Regions from separate parts of the Acinetobacter sp. 24-47-47 genome, predicted to be linked through region 1. Evidence: predicted binding sites of a transcription regulator. Region 1 holds the regulator's gene; the other holds the start of a gene.
The links. The regulator PhoB, encoded in region 1, activates phosphate uptake and scavenging genes when phosphate is short. The targets are predictions, from matches to a motif close to TGTCATNAANCTGTCATAA.

Region 1 (8,282 bases):
CAGGCGTTCGTTTAATTGATCCTAATCCTAAAAGTGTCGTGTCACCTGCAGACGGTGCAATTTCACAATTAGGTAAAATCAATGAGGGCGATATTTTTCAGGCAAAAGGTCAAAGCTTTTCAGTTGAAAAGTTAATTGGTGATCCTCAATTGGCAGCACCATTCAAAAATGGTGAATTTGCAACAGTGTACTTATCACCGCGTGATTATCATCGTGTGCATATGCCTTATTCTGGTACATTGACTGAAACTTTATATATTCCAGGTGAATTATTTTCAGTCAACCAAACTACAGCTGAAAATATTCCGGGTTTGTTTGCACGTAATGAACGAATGGTATGTTTATTCGATACTGATATTGGTCGTATGGCTGTTGTTTTAGTTGGCGCAATGATTGTTGCTGGAATTGAAACTGTTGCGACAGGTAAAGTAAAACCAACAGGTCGCTTAGAGCTGAACCATCATGCGATGAAACTTGAAAAAGGTGATGAGCTCGGACGTTTTTATTTGGGTTCAACGGCTGTAGTTTTGTTTGAGAAAGATAAAATGCAATGGGACCAAGCATTTAAGGCGAACTCAACTGTAGTAATGGGTGAAGCGTTGGGTCATCTTATTTGAGTATATCTTTTGAATAAGAAAAGCGCCTAAGGCGCTTTTTTTATTCGTGCATTTTATACAAGCGTTCTTTGGGAAACACGGCAATAAATGTAGAGCCTTCGTTTTCTTTCGACTCGATTTCAATATGTGCGCCATGTTGCATAAGTACGTGCTTAACGATGGCAAGGCCTAAACCAGTACCACCTGTTTGACGACTGCGTGCACTATCCACACGATAAAAACGCTCAGTTAAACGCGGTAAGTGTTTTGGATCAATTCCAATACCAGTATCCTGAACAGAAAAATAGCCACGTTCTCCATCATCATGCCAGCCGATGGTGATGGTGCCACCTTTCGGGGTGTACTTTATGGCATTGGTAATTAAGTTGCTAAATGCACTCGCCAATTCCATATCTGAACCAATTAAGTCACAGTGGCTGTCTATATCAAGGTTAAGTGTATGACCATAATCAATATTGTAAGCTTGCGCATCATCAAACAGATGGTTCATTAAACTTGGCATTTCGATAATTTGATTTTTCGCAATTTGTTTTTCATTTTCTAAACGAGACAAAAGCAAAAGATCATTGACCAATGCATTCATGCGTTTAGTTTGCGATTGCATTTGTTCAAAGGCACGTTTCCAGCGCGGATTGATATCTTCTTGATCTGTGAATGTTTCGATATACCCACTTAACACTGTGAGTGGTGTTCTTAATTCATGTGAAATATTGTCAACAAAATCTGAACGCATTTGCTCGAGATTTTTCATACGGGTAATGTCGTGCGCAACTAAGAGGCGACTTTCATTGCCAAAGCGAGTCAGTTTAATTTGCGCATACTTATTATCATGGTTCACCAATTTAATTTTTACACCATCTGGTGCTTGATGGGTATTATGAAAATACTCAATAAAATCAGGTTGGCGAATAATCGTGAGCAGGTTACGGCCACGATCAACAGCTTGAATCCCAAATAGTTTTTCCGCAGCAGGATTCCACCATTCGATTTGATGGGAATCATCCGTAAGAATAATCGCTTCTGATAAAGCTACGAGAGAAGATTGAGTTCGATCGATCAGTCCAACCATTTCAGACTGAACAATACGTTCTTGGCGTTGAGCCCGATATACATTGAACAGTAATGCCCCCCAGATTCCATTTAAATTTGGTGGTACATCGTAAGGACGATTCGAAATCCAATCATTGACTAAATATAATGAGCGTAATTGGATACCAAAAAATATGAGACAGGCAATGCCTAAGCATATCCAAAGATAGCCAATCCCTAACCCGATACAGCCCGCAATAATCAGTAGAAATACCAGTAAACGTAAGTCTTGCTTGGCAAAAGTCCATAAACTGCTATATAGAAACTTTTGATGTTCACGTGCCAATTCTGGGACGGGGTAGGGTTCGTACATAAAATCTAAATTAACCTAAAGCAACATCAGCTCGTGTTGAAAAACGATAGCCAGTACCACGCACAGTTTGAACATAACGGTCTGCACCATAAGGTTCGAGCACCTTACGTAAGCGACGGATATGGACGTCGATGGTTCTGTCTTCAATATACACATTTCCACCCCATACCTGATCAAGTAATTGAGCACGGGTATAGGCACGTTCTGGATGAGTCATAAAGAATGCCAATAGACGATATTCTGTTGGCCCCATATCAAGAATATTTTGATTATAGCTGACACGTTGGCTTACTGGGTCAAGAATTAAGCCATTTGCATCAATGGTTTTTTCGCCATTTAACGCATTTGCACGTCTTAACACCGCTTTAATACGGGATACCAACTCACGTGTTGAAAATGGTTTTGTCATATAGTCATCTGCTCCAGCATCAAGACCTTGAACTTTATGGTCTTCTTCGCCACGCGCAGTCAACATAATGACTGGAATTTCTGAAAGTGTTTCATCACGCTTAAGGCGACGACACAAATCTACGCCACTCACGCCACCCGGTAACATCCAGTCGAGTAGGATAAGCGCTGGACGTTGATCAACAATCATTTGATGTGCTTGTTTCGCATCTTCTGCTTCCAAGCATTGAAAGCCTGCCATATCTAAAGAAGTATGGATCATTTCCCGAATTGGGAGCTCGTCGTCGACAATTAAAATGTAGTCATCTTTCACAACGCAATATCCTATGATGAACGGTGAACCGTTTTATATTTATGACAGGCTTATTACAAAGATTAATTATGACAGTATCATTGCAAGATGGAAATCGAAGTTAAATATAGCAATGTTTTGTGACAATTAGGCTGATATTTTGTCTCATTGATATTTATTAATCTAAAATTAAATCAATATCTTAAATTTACTTACGATTTGTCACAATTTCTTCATCTTAATTTGATGCTACTTTTTCATTAGATCATTCAATAGGGCGAGAAAAACGGTTTTACATGCCTGAACGACCTCAGCACGTGGAAGTTTAAAACCACCTACTACCCAGCGAACAGCAACTTGAGTGACATAGCCATTTAGACCAGTTGCAATCAAGGAGATCTCTTTTTCAGTGAGATGGGTATGTGGCATCATTAATGTGACAAAGGCATGAATCATTCGGTCGAAACGGCCCATTGTTTCTTGAATGGTTGCATGATTATGAAGTTCTTGGACGAGCATTGCATCAATATAAATAATCCGAGCGGTACGCGGATCATCTTCTAAAAAACTAAAGAACGCATTTAGACCTGCATCAATCATGTTTAGAGGCTCAGGAGAGGCTTTCATAATAGCTTGCATTAATGTTTGTTGAAGCTTCTCAATCAGTTCTAAAAAGATCGTTTGGAATAAGTTTTCACTTTTCTTAAAAGATTCATAAAAGTAACGTTCAGTTAATTTCGCTTGTGTGCAAATATCTTTAACGGTTACTGAGAAAAAACCATGAGTTCCATATGCTTCAATACCCGCTTCAATAAGTTTCTCACGGCGTGCTTGTTTGCGTTCAGTTAAGGACATCCCTTTAAATTGACGCTCTTTTGCGGGAGGCTTTTCAATCGCTTGCTCGTGTTCTGATGGAGTGAGGTTCTCTGGGTTCATAGCAATTCGAGTCTTTTTATAAAAGTGTTATGCTGCGGTCAGTATAGAGTACTGATCAGCTAAAGATACTAAATTGGCCTATAGTAACAATAAAAATGGTCGATAGTTACATTGACAATAATAATTGTCAAAATTATAGTGAACATGAATGACCCAGATCAACGCTGTGGTGCATAAAAATCAAAAAAAGGATTCACAATGAAAAATTTTAAAAACAAAGTGGCTGCAATCACAGGTGCAGGTTCTGGTATTGGTCAACAACTTGCAGTGTTACTGGCTAAGCAAGGTTGTCATTTGTCTTTAAGTGACGTAAATGAAAAGGGCTTAGCAGAAACAGTTGAACTGACGAAGAATGCAAATGTACGAGTCACAACCAAGAAAGTAGATGTTGCGAATCGTGACGAAGTTAAAGCATGGGCGGCTGAAACTGTACAGAATCATGGTTCAGTGAACATGATTTTCAACAATGCTGGGGTGGCATTGGGTTCGACCGTTGAAGGCGCAACATACGAAGAGTTGGAATGGATTGTTAATATTAACTTTTGGGGTGTCGTGTACGGCACTAAAGAATTTTTACCGTATATTAAAAAAACAGGTGATGGACACATTATCAACATTTCAAGTTTATTCGGTTTAACTGCGCAACCCACTCAGTCTGCTTATAATGCAACTAAATTTGCTGTACGTGGTTTCACTGAATCTCTTCGTCAAGAGCTAGATATTGAAAATGTGGGTGTGAGCGCGCTGTGCGTACATCCAGGTGGCATTCGTACCAATATTGCGAAAGCTGCAAAAATGAATGACAGTTTAAAATCTTTGGGCATGAATCCACAGAAATCTGCACAGACATTTGATAAGTTATTACGTTGTCCACCTGAAGAAGCAGCGCGTCAAATTCTAGAAGCAGTACAAAAAGATCGCCGTCGTTTACTGATTGGCAACGATGCGAAAGTGATTGATTTGATGCAACGTGTGATGCCAACGGGCTATCAAAAAGTGACTGCATTTGCGACTAAAATGAGTAAACGTTTCGATTCTAAATAATCGTTAAAAAAACCCGCGTCATGCGGGTTTTTTATTTTCCTGATTTCTAATTTAAATCAGTACTTGGACAGTTTTCTTTTTCCAAACAAATTGATAATACAAACCTTGCATCACACATAAGCAAACGAAAGCCAAAGCATAGGCGTACCAGATTCCCGCCAGCCCCCACCATGTGCTAAATAGATAAGCTGCTGGGAGTTCTATACAAAGTATGGCCACTATATTGATGATCATTGGCATAGTGACAGTGCCACTTGCACGCATAATTGAGGCGAAAATAGCACTCGCGCCAAAAAATAAAATTGACCACAGCACAATAAACAATAATTGTTGCCCGAGTATCACAACTTTATCATCTGTAATAAATAATGCCATGAGATATTTTGAGAACAAATAAGCCAAGATTACGAGCCCGCCTGTAAAGACAAAATTCATGCCCAGTGCTGTTTTAGTTACACGTGATAAAGAATCCGCTTTACCTGCACCAATCGCTTGAGCCCCAAAAATAGAAGCGGCAATTGCGATAGACAGAGCAGGGAATTGGATATAGTTCAAAACCTGATTGACTGCGCCATAAGCAGCTGTTGCTTCTGAACCATAGCGATTGACCAAGCCGACAATGACTAAACCTGCCACAGAAGTCGTGACCATTTGAATGCCAGTAGGAACGCCAAGCCTGAGAATAATTTTGCTTAGTTCAGGATTGTGGCGTACATGTTTACACATTGCTAAATCTGGACGTAATGGATGATTTTTTTTATTTAAATAAACGTACAGAAAAATAAGCACGGCCAGATAACCCACAATCGTGGCGATGGCAGGTGCAATGATACCCAATTGAGGAAATCCAAAATATCCAGCGATGAGAACAGGGGTAATAAAGAGCCCAATTAAACTGGTCATTCCCAAAGCGATGAGAGGTGTAATGCTATCACCGACACCACGTAAGATAGAGGTATAAATAATATAAATAAAAAGGAGTGGGCTACCTGCTAACATCCATTGAACATAAGGCAAAGATAAATGCATGACACTTGGGTCTGTGCCCAAGGCCTCAAGAATGTGGCGTGCAGATAGAACACCTAAAATGGCAATAATCGTCCCGCCGATCAATGTCATAAAAATAGTAGAGCCGACAACCGCTCTTACTTTTTCTAAATTTTGTGCTCCCCACGCTTGACCAACCAATACCGTCGAGCCAGCCGAAAGCCCAATTACAAAAGCCAAGAGACAGAACAAAATAGGGAAGAAGACGGAAACAGCAGCAATTGCTTGAACGCCCATCATTTGCCCGACGAAGATCGTATTAATTGTGCCGGATAAATTTTGCAGGATATTGGTTGCAATCAGCGGAACTAAAAAAACTAAAAAAACTTTCCAGAAACCAGGTTCATCAATCGGCCGTAAGGTTCTCGCCATATATAAGTCTTATCCATTATTGTTTTCTATATCAACGGATTGACCTTAGCACCTTATCATTCAAATTGCTTTAGTAATAAAGTAATCCGTCTCGTCTCTTTTCGTTATTGTGATTGAACCTTCGTTAAAATTTCTCCTGCAAGATGCAAGGTTTCCTCTCGTTTTGCAAAACAGACCCGAATGAGCTTCAGATCTTGAGGTGGCTGTTGATAAAACACTGATATAGGAATCGCTACCAGTTTGTGTTGTTCTGCAAGATATTGGCACATTTCTATATCTGTGAGCTCAGGTCTTAGTGTACTGAAATCTAAGTTTTGAAAATAAGTTCCTGGTGACGGCACATATTGAAATTTTGAATGTTGAATTCCATGGATGAATAAGTCACGTTTAGCTTGATAAAAATTGGGGAGATCTAAAATATGTTCAGGATGTTGTTCGATGAATTGATTAAGCGCGATTTGAATCGGATGGACACCACAGAAATTGGCAAATTGATAAATTTGACGAAATACTTTCATCAGTGCCTGAGGTGCAACGCAATATCCAGTTTTCCAACCAGTAACATGAAACGTTTTTCCGAATGAACCAATCACAAAACTACGATCTCGAAGTTCAGGAAAACTAAGCGCAGAATAATGTTGTTGACCATCAAACACTAAATGTTCATAGACCTCGTCAGATAGTACACAAATGTTTTTATCCTGAATCAACTCGATCAGTTGTTGCCAATCTTGCTTGGACCAAATTGCACCTGAGGGATTATGTGGTGTATTTACAATGATTAATCGCGTTCGTTCATTTATTCGATCTTTCACCACATTCCAGTCAACATGGAAGTCTGGATGTACCAAGTTGATATGGATCGCTTGCGCCCCAGCGAGTTTCACTGCAGGTGCATAACTATCATAAGCAGGATCGAAAATAATTACTTCATCTCCAGCATTTACAACAGCTTGAATCGCACACAAAATTGCAGTCGTTGCACCAGGTGTAATGGTGATTTCGCTGATCGGGTCTAAATCGACTTGGTCTCGTTGGCAGAATTGGGCTGCAATTTTTTGTCTTAAACTCAGCAGACCGTCACCAGGTGGATATTGGTTATAGCCTTGTTGTGTGGCTTGAGCTAAAGCTGCAATTAATTCAGGAGGAGGTGGAAAATCAGGAAAACCTTGAGAAAGATTTAACGCGTTCAACTTTTGGGCGAGTGCTGACATCACGCTAAAAATAGTGACACCTAAGTCTGGTAATTTAGATTCAATTTTAATCATGCTGGATAGTAATATTTAGCCCGTTTCTTCGTAGTTTAGCAGTTGAAATGCCTGCACTAAATACAAATATCTGCGACATATTCGTTTTAATTTTCATAAGATTCTAATGATCTTCAATTAAGTTTAAAACCTTAGATGATCTATGTGATCTCATGTTAAAAATGATTGATCTGACTTTGTTTCATTTCATTTTTTAACCAATTTAAAAAAATAATCTTCCGAGGATCTTCAATAAATCTAGTATGGGACAGTAGATAATAGGCAGAACCATCCTGAAGAATTGGTGTTATTTTTTTTACAGACTTGAGCTCTAATTCTTTTTCAATCATGTAGATAGAAATGATCGTCTTTCCTAGGCCAGCCAAGCAGCCTTCTAAACATAAGTAAAAATGCTCTAATTCTATTTTGGAATGTTTCTTCAGAATATCTTTGAGTTCATCCAATTGGTGTAATTTTTTTGAAAAATAAGGGCGTGATTTAGAAATTAACAATTCTTTGGTTTTAGGGTGGTGAGATGCTTGGACTGCCACAATATATTCATCGCCAATTTTCTCACTAAACAGATGCGATCCCCATTCAAAATCATTTCTTCGTATTGCGATATCGATATTATCTTTTTCAAAGTCGACTACACCACCACCTGTGAGCAAAACCACTTCAAAATCATGTCCAAGTTTTTTAAATTCAACAAGTCGTGGAATTAACCACTTCATCGAAATGGTTGGTTCACAGGACAGTACCAATTGTTTGTTTTCAGTTTTATTTTGAGTTAGTCCAATTAAACAATCATCCAATTGATTGAAAATATTCTGAGCGCAATGAAAAAGAGTTTCTCCTTCTTTGGTGAGTATCAAGGTTTTATTTCGTCGTTCAAATAATGTGATATTTAATATTTC
Region 2 (8,282 bases), 740 kb from region 1:
ACCTGCGTTGACGATCCCCATGGTTAAGCCTTGTTGAATGCCGTGATACAAGAACACCGCATGGATCGCTTCACGAACAGGCTCATTACCACGGAATGAGAACGATACGTTTGAGATCCCGCCTGACACCATCGCATTTGGAAGGTTTTGTTTAATCCAACCGGTTGCTTCAATGAAGTCCACACCGTAGTTGTTGTGTTCTTCAATACCTGTTGCGACCGCAAACACGTTCGGGTCAAAAATAATATCTTCAGATGGGAAACCCACTTCGTTGACTAAGACATCATAAGAGCGCTTACAGATTTCTTTTTTACGTTCAGCAGTATCCGCCTGACCGTTTTCATCAAACGCCATGACAATCACCGCTGCACCGTATTGACGGCAGAGGCGAGCACGTTCTACAAACTCGTCATAACCTTCTTTTAAGGAAATTGAGTTTACAACCGCTTTACCTTGGACGCATTTCAAACCTGCTTCAATGATCTCCCATTTAGAAGAGTCAAGCATGATTGGCACACGTGAAATATCAGGCTCAGACGCGATCAGATTCAGGAAATGCACCATCGCTTCTTGCGAATCCAGCATCCCCTCATCCATGTTGATGTCGATGATTTGCGCACCGGCTTCAACTTGTTGACGTGCCACATCTAAAGCTTCGGTGAAGTTACCTTCTTTAATTAAACGAAGGAATTTTTTAGAACCTGTCACGTTGGTACGTTCACCGACGTTGACGAATAATGAATCTTTAGTGATGTTAAATGGCTCTAAACCACTTAAACGACATGCAGGTTCAATTTCAGGGATTTGACGCGGCGCAATACCTTCAACTGCTTGCGCAATCGCACGAATATGATCAGGCGTCGTACCACAACAACCACCGGTGATGTTGATCAAACCACTTTCAGCGAATTCTTTAATAAATGCTGCAGTTTCTTCAGGGGTTTCATCATAACCACCAAACGCATTTGGTAAGCCTGCGTTTGGATGCGCTGAAACAAAAGTATCCGCAACGTCAGACACGGTTTTGACGTGTGGACGCATCGCATCTGCACCCAGTGCACAGTTAAAGCCAATCGATAAAGGCTCAGCATGGCGCATTGAGTTCCAGAATGCTTCTGCGGTTTGACCTGTGAGTGTACGGCCAGATGCATCGGTAATGGTGCCCGAAATCATAATTGGCAGTTCGTAACCAATTTCTTTAAACACTTCTTTCACTGCAAAGATCGCAGCTTTGGCATTTAGGGTATCGAAGACCGTTTCAATCAAGATGATATCTGCACCACCTTCAATCAATGCCTTAGTCGCTTCTATATAGTTAACTTTTAACTCATCAAAGGTGATGTTACGGAATGCCGGATCATTTACATTTGGTGAAATTGAAGTGGTACGTGACGTTGGTCCTAATACACCCGCGACAAAACGTGGCTTTTCAGGTGTTGAGTATTTTTTACATGCTTCTTTGGCAATTCGAGCTGCTTCACGGTTAATCTCAGGAACCAAATCTTCCATATGGTAGTCAGACATTGAAACACGCGTTCCATTGAACGAGTTGGTTTCAATAATATCTGCACCAGCTTCAAGATAAGCTTCATGAATGCCTTGAATAATCTGTGGCTGAGTTAGAACCAATAAGTCGTTATTACCCTTAAGGTCGTAGGCCCAATCCTCAAAACGTTCACCACGGTAATCAGCTTCTTCCAATTTGTGGCGTTGGATCATGGTACCCATTGCACCATCAATAATCAGGATACGTTTGGCAAGAAGCGCTTTTAAGGTGGCGAGGGTAGACATCAAATGACTCTCACAAAAATCTGCACAAATAATGGTGCAATATTTTAGCAGAGTTACGTCCACTTTTCTGATAAATAAAAATTTATGAACCTATTCCCAAAAAATTAAGGATGAATTTCATCCATCGACTACGATGATCAACCTATCAAAACTGAAACTGTCTATATTTCATCATGTTGTCATAATCTAATGTAATAATAACTGCCGTTGTAACAAATGTGACAGTGATGTCATCTTTATTTCATCTATTTAATTGCCGATTGAAATAAAGATTAAAGGCGAGGGTTTTGTATTAACTATCTGATTATTATTGTTAAATTTTGAATATTGGTTGTTTTTAAAGTTTAATTTTCTTAAATAAGTATCGTTTGGATGACTTATATGACAGCTCTTTGTCATATAATTGTAATAATTAAATTGAACAATAGAGGGGATATTTATCCTCTTTCTCTGCTTGCATGAATTCTAATCAAACTCCAGTTTCAGATTCAGCACAATCGTCAACGCCTATGCAGTCGACGAATGTTCACGTGCCAACGCCGAAATTCTTTATGCCAGTGTTCCTTACACTGATTGTTTCAACCTTGATTTACATTGGTTTTCAGTTGGCTGCTGATTTATCTCATGTGCCTGCTTTAAATCTTTATGCTGTGATCATGTTGGCCACGGCATTGTTTATCGCATTGGGTTTCGAGTTCGTTAACGGTTTCCATGACACGGCCAATGCTGTGGCAACAGTTATTTATACCAACGCTTTATCTGCACCTGTCGCTGTAATGTGGGCAGGCTTCTGTAACTTCCTTGGCGTAATGGTCGCAAGTGGTGCAGTTGCCTACGGTATTATCGCGCTATTGCCTGTTGAATTGATTATGAACGTCGGTTCAGGTGCTGGTTTTGCCATGGTCTTTGCCATGTTGATTGCCGCAATCGTATGGAACCTAGGAACTTGGTTCCTCGGTATCCCTGCTTCTAGCTCTCATACTCTGATCGGTTCGATTTTAGGTGTGGGCATCATGAACTACATCTTAAACGCAGGTAATGGTGCGTCAGGTGTAGACATGGAACAGGTGATGAAAGTGGGTAAAGCACTTTTATTCTCACCATTAATCGGTTTTGCATTTGCGGCTGTATTGTTCTTATTGGTTAAAAAAATCTTTAAGAAACAAGTGGAATTATTCCAACCACCAGAAGGGAATAAACCGCCGCCGCCACTTATTCGTGCCATTTTGATTTTCACGTGTACCGGTGTAAGTTTTGCACACGGCTCAAATGATGGCCAAAAAGGTATGGGTCTGATTATGTTGATTCTGATCGGGATCGTGCCATTGGCTTACTCTTTAAACAAGAGTCTAGATCAACAACATATCCAAACGTTTGGTCAGTTATCTGCTCAAACTGCTGATTTGATTTATCCAAATCACCAAGATATTCCAGATGAAAAAGCGCGTCAAATTATCACGTCATATATCCAAACCAAAGAAATCACACCTGAAGTTGTGCCAGCTTTGGCAAGCTTGACGGATCATTTAGGTGAAAAAGTAGGAAGCTACACATCCATTAAAGATGTTCCTGAAGATCAAGTGGCTGAATTCCGTAATGATATGTACCTCAGCACGACTGCATTCAAGCGTTTAGATAAAGCAGAAGCTTTACCTGCCATGACTGAAGCGCAAGAAAAAACAGTGGACAACTACCGTGATAACTTAGATTCATTCCTTCAATACATTCCAACATGGGTGAAAGTTGCGACTGCATTGGCATTAGGTCTAGGGACGATGGTAGGCTGGAAACGTATTGTTGTTACCGTTGGTGAACGTATTGGTAAACAACACATGACGTATGGTCAGGGGATGTCTGCAGAGTTAGTTGCAATGTCAACGATTGCTGCTGCTGATGGCTTTGGTATGCCAGTGTCAACAACACACGTTTTAAACTCTGCTGTAGCAGGTACGATGGTTGCGAATAAGTCGGGCTTAAACTTCCAAATGGTTCGCACAATCTTATCAGCGTGGATTTTCACACTGCCAGCAACAATCTGTTTATCAGGTGGTTTATTCTGGTTGTTCCTTCAGTTCACCTGATTGAATTCAATACTTAAAGACTAAAAAAGCGCTGAACAATCAGCGCTTTTTTTATGATCAATTGTTTATGACGCTTATTTTTGGAATTTAGACCAAAGTTTTTTCAAGGGGAGTTTTTCCTCAGCAAAACCATATAATGCGGCAAATGGTAGGGCGGTGCGTGCGAGATATGCTACACGCCATAATCCACCATGATTAGCACCATGCATGATTAAGTCTAATGGATGATTGAGGGCGATTTCAGGATTGGCAACCGACTGTGGGTTTCTCAAATCATGAATCCACAACGCAGCCATAATCGCATTGGTCGTCGCGGGTTCAAATGCTTCAACATCAAACAAATTGGCACCATTGAAAGCAGCTTTTAATAATGGGTTTTTGGTTACCGAATGTGTAGTGGTCGATGGAGCAATATTAATGCTGACACGTTGACCTTGTGACCGTGCTAACGTAGCGCGCCATTGTTGAATCCTTTTCGCCAACGCATAATTTGGACCTTGTTCAACCACAAGACAGTCGCAGATCCCATACTGTTTATCATGACATTGGAATAAGCGTTCTTCGTTTTGTTTGAAAAAATAATCACGAGAGACAGTCGAAATACTCTTGGACAGAATATTTTCAAGTTTAGAGCGTGATTTAAACTTATCTAATCCACCTTGAATAACTTCCTGTGGTACAGCGTAGACGTCAGTGGGCGTACACATATACATTAAACTGGTATTGGATTTTTGTTGGCTGACATGTTGCATAATGGCGTCCATCGCCATAGAAACACGAACGTGCTTTTCGCCATCTAAATACGCAATTGCGGCAAGATCTAAGTCTTGATCAAACTGGGTGAGCCAATGTGCAATCTCAGGGGTATCTGTTAATAAGTTAACGCCTAAACGCTCTGCAGCTTCACGTATAGATGCAGATGAATCTATTGATTCGACACTTGGAGCGTATAAGGTCGCATTGCCTTGCAGAACAGTATTCAAAATCTTTGTCCATACTCGCTCATGATTTAAATCAAGCGCCACGATATTGGCTTTCCATTTCGCCAGCCAAGGTAAAGGTCCTGCTTCAGAAGCTGCACCAAACAGCACCATTGTTCGATCCGAAAGGTCAAACCACTCTGGATGCTGCACACACGCTTGTAGTGCCTGAGCATGTGATGCTTCTATAATACCTCTGTCTAACCAGAGTTGAATTTGGTCGAGTAGGGCTTGACCTTCTAAATTTTTACCCTGATAAGGTACAAACCATTGCGGCTCAGCAGTAGAGTTTCCTTGAAGTGTGTAGGTATTTAAATCTTTTGATTTAAGATTCATCACTTCATTCAATGCGTGTGTATGTTGATCACGTTGAAAACTAAACTCTTCATAAGCTTGTTGAAGTCCATCATGAGCGATGAGCAGCGCAGCTTCAGGTGATGAGAGCCCACATTCTACCAACCGTTTAAAATGAATCGGATAGGATTTGCGCCAATTCTTTTCATTGATAACTGCATCAGCGTATTCTGGCTGAATTTGTTGTAATGCCGCACTGACGATGCGTTGGCCTGATTTTGAACTGCTGGGTTTAGAGGACGTGTTAGAGGAAAATTGTAAACCATCAGGTTGATTAGACATGCAAAAAATCTCAAAAAAAAATGAATAAATTCGCGGATGCCTACATTATCCTGACAAAATTAATGATCTAGGTGGCATTAATTACCAGATATTGATTGAATTATTACGAGATATTTCTAAAAAAAGGAAGCCGAAGACTTCCTTTATAAATAAAATCAATTATTTAGTATTTTTTATACCATTGATCAATTCTTCTAACATAAATGCAGTGTTATCTAAGCCAGCGCCCGTTAAATACCAGGCATCGGCATCAACAAAGATGACACGATTCTCTTTGATTGCTTGACTATTCTTGAGTAATGGATGTGATTGAATATGTTGTTTCGCAGCATAGTTTTGCGTGTTTACAGCACCACGGTCTAACACAATGATGAAATCAGGATTTTGTTTTATTGCTTGCGCTAGACGCTCTAAATTGCGTTGCGCGGCAGCAAGAGCTTCTGGTGAGTTTGGAGCAGGTCGAGTACTTGAGGCTTGAGGTGCTGCAGTCGGCACCACTGACTTTAAGCCAGAAATATCATAGGCAAATCCAAATCTTTCATTCTTTGCATGCGGTATAAAATTATCACCCATGGCAAAAAGCATCAGGCCGGATTTGCCTTTAGTGAGTTGTTTAAGTTGTGCTTGAAGGGCATAGACATGATCTAATTTAGATTGTGCGAGTTGTTCCTTATTAAACATTTTTGCTAAAAAAAGTGTGCGATTTTTCAGGTCTTGATTGAAGTTTTGAGTATCAGGCCAGAGGTTGATTGCAGGTGCAATTTTTTTGACCTCATTTAATTTTGCAGCAGAACGCCCGCCGACAATGATGAGATCTGGCTTTTGTTCTTTTAATAAGGTTTGGTTGGGTTCAAATAAAGATCCAGCTTTTAAATATTGTTTGTCATTAAATTTTTTCAAAGCACCAACATATGTAGTTTCGGGTACGATTGATGCTTGAATACCTAAAGCATTCAGTGTATCCAACGCGGATAGTTCGTAAACAGCCAGCTTCTGTGGTGTATTTTGAAGTTGAATAGTTTGATCTTGATAAGTGAATTGAACAGGTTGAGCATATGAAACAAAGGCGCTGAATGAAAGAATGAGTGCCAATGGAAGTTTAATGTAAGTCATATCAATACCTCGTGGTTTGATAAAAGCTTAACATGAATATATAAATGATAATCATTATCATTGTTGAGTTTGTGTTTTTGATTTATTTAACAGCATCAATTTTGAATTTAAGGGTATTTGTGCGGAGTGTTTTAACCCTCCGCAATGATCAAAGGATTAGAAAGGTAGTTGAAGCAACTTGCTGAAGAAATGTGGAATAATTTGAGGTTCAATCAATATCGTAACTACGACACCGTAGGCTGCACCCCATAAATGTGCGCTGTGGTTGATGTTACTGTTTCCACGTTTACCTGACCAAATACTATAAGCAACATAAAGCACGGCAAAAATAATGGCTGGAACAGGAATAAAAAAGACAAATATCAGTTTCCAGGGCTGAAATAAAATATAAGCAAACAAGACTGCTGACACTGCTCCAGAAGCCCCTAGACTTGCCCAGCGGTGATCATTTTTATGTTTTAAATAGCTTGGAATAATTGCCGCGATTAAACCGCCTAAATAGAACAGAACAAATCCGAGTTCATATAAGTATTGTCGATAAAAACTCTCAATTACACTTCCAAAGAAAAAGAGTGTGATCATATTGAACAGTAGATGTGTTCCATCTGCATGTATAAAACCATGCGTGATAAATCGATCGTATTGACCTTTCTGCATGGCTGGAGGCCAAAAAATCAAACGATTCATAATATTTTGATTGGAAAATGCAACCAGTGAAATGGCAACCGTAATTAAAACGATGGTGACAGTATGATTAAAAGGTAAATCAAGCATATGGATAAGATTGAATAAATTGCTTTAATTCTGTTCATCATGCCATTTTTTTAAATTTAATTGTTATTAATATAATAATTCTGACAAATTTAGTTGAATTTTAAATATTACCCCCGATCTTCAGTTAAAATAGAGTCTTCAGCTTGAGGAAAAATTGTTATGTCGACTGAGAACACCAGCACTGCAGTTGCTGAAGAAATTCCAAATTTATTAATTACACCAACTGCGCAAGAGTATTTGTTTGAACTTTTAGAGAAGCAAAATACTCCTGGTATCGCGGTACGTGTTTTCGTAGAACATCCGGGTACACCACGTGCTGAATGCTGCATGGCATATAGTGCACCAGATGAAGTCGTTCCAACCGACTATAAACAAGAATATCCAAAATTTGCTGCATATATTGATACACCATCAATCCCATACTTATTGGATGCAGTGATTGATTACAACAAAGATCGCTTTGGTGGTCAGTTGACTTTCCGTGCACCTAACTCGAAAGTGCCACGTGTAGGTCCAGATGCATCGATTGAAGAACGTATAACCTATGTATTACAGTCGGAAATTAACCCTGGTTTAGCAGGGCATGGTGGAAACTGTGCATTGGTTGAAGTGGTTGAAGATGCTGAGCATGGTTTAACAGCGGTCTTGAAATTTGGTGGTGGCTGTCAAGGGTGTTCAGCAATTGATGTGACACTTAAACAAGGTGTTGAAGTTACGCTAAAACAGCATATCCCAGAGTTACAACGTGTTGTGGACCAGACAGACCACAGCCAATCAGAAGGCGCTTATATCAAATAAGTTGCCTTTAAATTTACAAAAGTTGATTTGAAAAGCTCCCATTAAAAGGGGGCTTTTTTTATGAAAACTGAACAAAATGAGTAATATCAATAAAATTGAAATGTAAAAA

Region 2: the regulator PhoB is predicted to act here: its motif matches at 1,958-1,976, upstream of AC1M9E_RS10395 (inorganic phosphate transporter).

What each region holds. Positions count from the first base shown of each region.
Region 1 is NZ_CM173216.1:2,953,857-2,962,138, reverse strand. Features, by position in the region: gene asd (archaetidylserine decarboxylase) at 1-617, shown strand, start outside; gene phoR (phosphate regulon sensor histidine kinase PhoR) at 658-2,019, opposite strand; gene phoB (phosphate regulon transcriptional regulator PhoB) at 2,030-2,740, opposite strand; gene AC1M9E_RS13935 (TetR/AcrR family transcriptional regulator) at 2,969-3,655, opposite strand; gene AC1M9E_RS13930 (SDR family NAD(P)-dependent oxidoreductase) at 3,854-4,699, shown strand; gene AC1M9E_RS13925 (MATE family efflux transporter) at 4,751-6,118, opposite strand; gene AC1M9E_RS13920 (methionine aminotransferase) at 6,223-7,386, opposite strand; gene AC1M9E_RS13915 (LysR family transcriptional regulator) at 7,542-8,282, opposite strand, start outside.
Region 2 is NZ_CM173216.1:2,218,063-2,226,344, reverse strand. Features, by position in the region: gene metH (methionine synthase) at 1-1,791, opposite strand, end outside; gene AC1M9E_RS10395 (inorganic phosphate transporter) at 2,250-3,872, shown strand; gene AC1M9E_RS10390 (hypothetical protein) at 3,947-5,488, opposite strand; gene AC1M9E_RS10385 (ABC transporter substrate-binding protein) at 5,648-6,601, opposite strand; gene AC1M9E_RS10380 (rhomboid family intramembrane serine protease) at 6,758-7,375, opposite strand; gene nfuA (Fe-S biogenesis protein NfuA) at 7,535-8,173, shown strand.